One region of the Streptomyces sp. CY-1 genome, then DNA from elsewhere that is predicted to be linked to it. Evidence: riboswitches for the same ligand, from Rfam matches in the RefSeq annotation. Region 1 holds a riboswitch; the other holds the start of a gene.
The links. A riboswitch is a leader RNA that binds a small molecule or an ion and turns the genes downstream of it on or off. The one in region 1 is predicted to bind glycine.

Region 1 (2,194 bases):
CGGCCGAGCCCCGCGTCGAAGGGGGTGGTGTCGGTGGTCAGCTCGTTCCCGTACAGCGGCATGCCCGCCTCGAGGCGCAGGGTGTCCCGGCAGGACAGACCGCAGGGCACCAGGCCCACCGGGGCGCCCGCCTCGGTCAGCGCGTCCCAGACCCGCTCGGCGTCGTCCGGCGCCAGGAACAGCTCGAAGCCGTCCTCGCCCGTGTAGCCGGTGCGGGCGATCATGGCGGGGACGCCCGCGACGGTGCCCGGCAGCCCGGCGTAGTACTTGAGCCCCTCCAGATCGGCGTCGGTCAGGCTGCCCAGGATCCCGGGGGACTCGGGGCCCTGGACGGCGATCAGCGCATAGGCGTCGCGGTCGTCCCTTACGGTCGCCTCGAAGCCACCGGCCCGCTCGGTCAGCGCGTCCAGCACCACCTGGGCGTTGGAGGCGTTGGCCACGACCAGGAACTCCTCGTCCCCGAGGCGGTAGACGATCAGGTCGTCCAGGATGCCGCCCTCGTCGTCGCAGATCATGGTGTAGCGGGCGCGGCCCACGGCGAGCGCCGACAGCCGGCCGACCAGTGCGTGATCCAGGGCCGCTCCGGCCTGCGAACCGATGAGAGAGATCTCACCCATATGGGAGAGATCGAAAAGCCCGGCGTGGGTGCGCACCGCGGTGTGCTCGTCGCGCTCGCTGCCGTAGCGCAGCGGCATGTCCCAGCCGGCGAAGTCGGTCATGGTGGCGCCGAGCGCACGGTGCCGTGCGTCCAGCGCGGTACGGCGGGGGGCGGGCGGGGCGTCGGTCACGATTCAGGCTCCAGGAGATCGGGGTCGCGCGACGGCGAGGACGTACGACAAGGACGCGTGCGTCCTCCCCATCTGTCATCGGAACCTGAGAGGTTCGCCGTGACGCCCGTAAGGGGCCCGGCTTGCACCTTGGGTGGAGCCGCGCCCGCGGCTCGCTTTTCAGATCTGCCTCGTCCACGCGGTATCGGGGCCTGAGAGATTCAAGGGAGGACTTGCTCCTTCGGCGCCCCGGACACCCGGCATGACTGCCGGTGACCAAGGACTCTCCCGCGCGGATTCAAGCGGCCGGTATGGAGTTGCGCGCACATCATCGCATGTGTGGCCGAGAAAGGAAGCCCCGATCGGGCCCGCTCCGGCCGGAGCGGGCAGAGGCAGCCTTGATGGACATTACCTTTTCTTGACACTCTGCGGGTACGAGCAGCGTTGACCGACCTGGGAGGACGATCACGGTGCAAGGGCAGGGAACATACGGGACCACACAAAGGCTCCTGCCGGCCCGGCGTGGCCGCATCCCCTCCGGGTCGACGGCCATCCCCGGCCGGCGCATCGCGGTGCACGATCTGCGCGGCCCCGTGCCGGACGGCGGCGCGGACCCGCGCGAGCTGCGCTTTCCGGTGGGGGACGTGCTGGTCGCCTCCGGGCTGCCGGGCGCCGGCAAGAGCACGCTGATCAACCGGACGGTGCCGCTCCTGGACGGGTCGGGCGCGGTCGTCATCCGGGTGGACTCGCAGAACACCCGGGAGGCGTGGGAGCGCCGGATGCCCGGCTGGCTGCCCTACGCGCTCTACCGCCCGCTGGTCCGGTACGCCCACTACGCCGGGCTGCGCCGGGCACTGCGTTCGAATGTGAGCGTCGTGGTGCACGACTGCGGGGCGCTGCCATGGGTCCGCCGCTGGCTGGCCCGGGACGCGCGGCGCCGGGGCCGCAGTCTTCATATGGTGCTGCTGGACGTGGACGCCACGATGGCGCTGGAGGGCCAGGCCGCCCGTGGCCGCGGGGTCTCCGGCTATGCCTTCGGCAGACATCGGCGCGCGATGCGGCGGCTGATCGCGGGGATGGAGGAGGGGCGGCCGCCGGAGGGATGCGCCTCGGCGGTGCTGCTGGACCGCTCGACCGCGAGCGAGCTGCGCTGCATCTCCTTCGAGTGAGTCCCGCAGAGAAGGGAGGGCGGGAGTCTCCCTTCCTCCCCGGGGAGAGAGGGAAACGCCGGATGACCTTGGCCGGAAATCGGCCACCGGGGCATCACCCAGTGTGACCGTGGCGTGGGGCCGGGCGAGGTGGGGAAGTGCTGTGGAGATGACGCCGCCCCCGCTGGCCCCGGCCCGCCCAGCCGCTAGGGTGCTTTGGGCAGGTAGGACGAGATGGCGGTTGGACGAAGATGAGCTTCCCGGAGCAGTACGGCATGG
Region 2 (2,194 bases), 6.2 Mb from region 1:
TGCGGTCCGCCGAAGCCCATCGGGACGCCGAATCGCTGGCTGTTGCCCACCGCGATGTCCGCGCCCAGCTCACCGGGCGAGGTGAGCAGGGTGAGCGCGAGCAGATCGGCGGCGACGGTGACGACGGCGCCCAGCTCATGGGCGCGCTCGATGACCGGGCGCGGATCGCGCACCACGCCGGAAGCGCCCGGATACTGCACCAGCACGCCGAAGACCCCGCGCTCGGCGATCTCGTCCGGAATGCCCTCGGCCAGATCGGCGACGACGACCTCGACACCGGTCGGCTCGGCGCGGGTCCGCAGGACCGCGACGGTCTGCGGCAGGCAGTCGGCGTCGACCAGGAAGACGCCCTCCTTGACCTTGCCGACGCGCCGCGACAGCGCCATCGCCTCGGCGGCCGCGGTGGCCTCGTCCAGCAGCGAGGAACCGGCCGTGGGCAGCCCGGTCAGATCGGCGACCACGGTCTGGAAGTTGAGCAGGGCCTCGAGCCGGCCCTGGGAGATCTCCGGCTGATAGGGCGTGTACGCGGTGTACCAGGCGGGGTTCTCCAGCACATTGCGCAGGATCACCGGCGGGGTATGGGTGCCGTAGTAGCCGAGGCCGATCATCGACGGCAGCACCTGGTTGCGGTCGGCAAGTCCGCGCAGCTCGGCGATGACCTCCGGCTCGCTGCGGGCCGGGGGCAGCGCATCCAGCGCCTTGGTGCTCTTTATGACATCCGGTACGGCGGCCTCGGTGAGCTCGTCCAGCGAGCCGAAACCGACGTGGGCGAGCATCTTGGCCTGCGCCTCGCCGTCGGGGCCGATATGGCGCTGCTCGAACGGAGTACCGCGTTCCAAGTCGGAGAGTGCGATGCGATTGGCGGTCATCTGCGGGGGCCTCCTGGTCTGTAACGACCGGCGAGGGGCACCGCGGCGCGGGTGCCCGGACGGCCTCCCCCTCTGTCATCTCAACCTGAGAGCTTCACCGGTCCACAAACCGCCTGACCGGTTTTCACCGTCGGTGAGGAGGGGTTCCGGAGCTCTGCTCGCCCGTGGCCCGCCCTGCTTTCCAGAGTGACCTCACCCGCACGGTACGTGTGCCTGAGAGATTCCGGGGAGGGTTTGCTCCTTCGGCGCCTCCGACAGCGTCGGCGGAGGACTCTCCCGCACGGGGTTTACAGCCACAGTCAGCGTACCAGCGGTTCTACCGTGGGGGACGGTCGCCTGCGTTCGAGTGGCCGAGCGCGGCGATGTGGCTTTTTGTAGGTATCAATGGCCACTTGCCACCAGTGGGAGAGAGCGTGCAGACCGATATCGACCCGCGGACCCTGATCGGCCGCAAGGCATTCGACCGCGAGGGCTCCAAGATCGGCACCGTGGACGAGGTCTATCTCGACGACGCGACCGGCGAGCCCGAATGGGCGGCGGTACGCACCGGGCTGTTCAGCCGGGACGTCTTCGTACCGCTCGAACCGAGCGAGGTCGTCGGCGACACCCTGCGGGTGCCGTACGACCGGGCCCTGATCAAGGACGCCCCCGACTTCGGCGTCGGCCGCCACCTCTCCCCCGAGCAGGAGTTGCAGCTCTACCACCACTACGGACTGGACGTCACCGGCTGAGACCGGCCCTGAGGCTGGCCCTGCATGTGGCCGGGGGCCGGGGCCTGCGTACGGCCTGGAACCTGCCCGTGGTCCGGGAGCTGCCCGTGGCCTGGGCCGTGGCCCTGCATCTGGCCTGGGGCCGGGGCTTGCGTACGGCCCGGGGCCTACTCGCGGCCCGCGGCCTGCCCGTGGCCCGGGACCTGCCCGTGGCCTGGGCCGTGGCCCTGCATCTGGCCTGAGGCCCGGCCCTGCTCGTAGCCCGGGGCCTGCGCCCGCTCGGATCCGCCGCCCGGTCCCGGGGCCAGCCCATCCGCGCCCGCGGCCAGGCCGCCCGGTCTCGCGGCCAGGTCATCCGGGCCTTCGGTCTGCTCTGGATCCGGGGTTATGGGCTCCCCCGGGTCCAGGCCCGTTGTCCCTCCCGGCCCGTGGTCCAGCCCGGGGCCAGGTCCAAAACCCCCTCCGGGACCACGTCGGCGCCCAGGCCCGCGGCATCCTCCGGGATCGAGCCCGCGACCTTCCCCACGGCTGAGTCCAGGTCCGCGTCCGGGTCCGAGTTCGCGACCGCCTCCCGGGCCATGTCCGGGACCGGCCTCGCGGCCTCCTCCGGGACTG

Region 2: it holds a riboswitch for glycine, as region 1 does, so the genes downstream of both, gcvP (aminomethyl-transferring glycine dehydrogenase) here and gcvT (glycine cleavage system aminomethyltransferase GcvT) in region 1, are expected to answer to the same signal.

The regions. Positions count from the first base shown of each region.
Region 1 is NZ_CP178393.1:7,648,086-7,650,279, forward strand. It holds gene gcvT (glycine cleavage system aminomethyltransferase GcvT) at 1-788, opposite strand, end outside; glycine riboswitch at 958-1,068, opposite strand; gene ACK1X7_RS32985 (AAA family ATPase) at 1,238-1,936, shown strand; gene ACK1X7_RS32990 (enhanced serine sensitivity protein SseB) at 2,167-2,194, shown strand, end outside.
Region 2 is NZ_CP178393.1:1,455,844-1,458,037, forward strand. It holds gene gcvP (aminomethyl-transferring glycine dehydrogenase) at 1-869, opposite strand, end outside; glycine riboswitch at 935-1,059, opposite strand; glycine riboswitch at 1,061-1,158, opposite strand; gene ACK1X7_RS06050 (PRC-barrel domain-containing protein) at 1,283-1,600, shown strand; gene ACK1X7_RS06055 (hypothetical protein) at 1,627-1,821, shown strand; gene ACK1X7_RS06060 (DNA polymerase IV) at 1,965-2,194, opposite strand, start outside.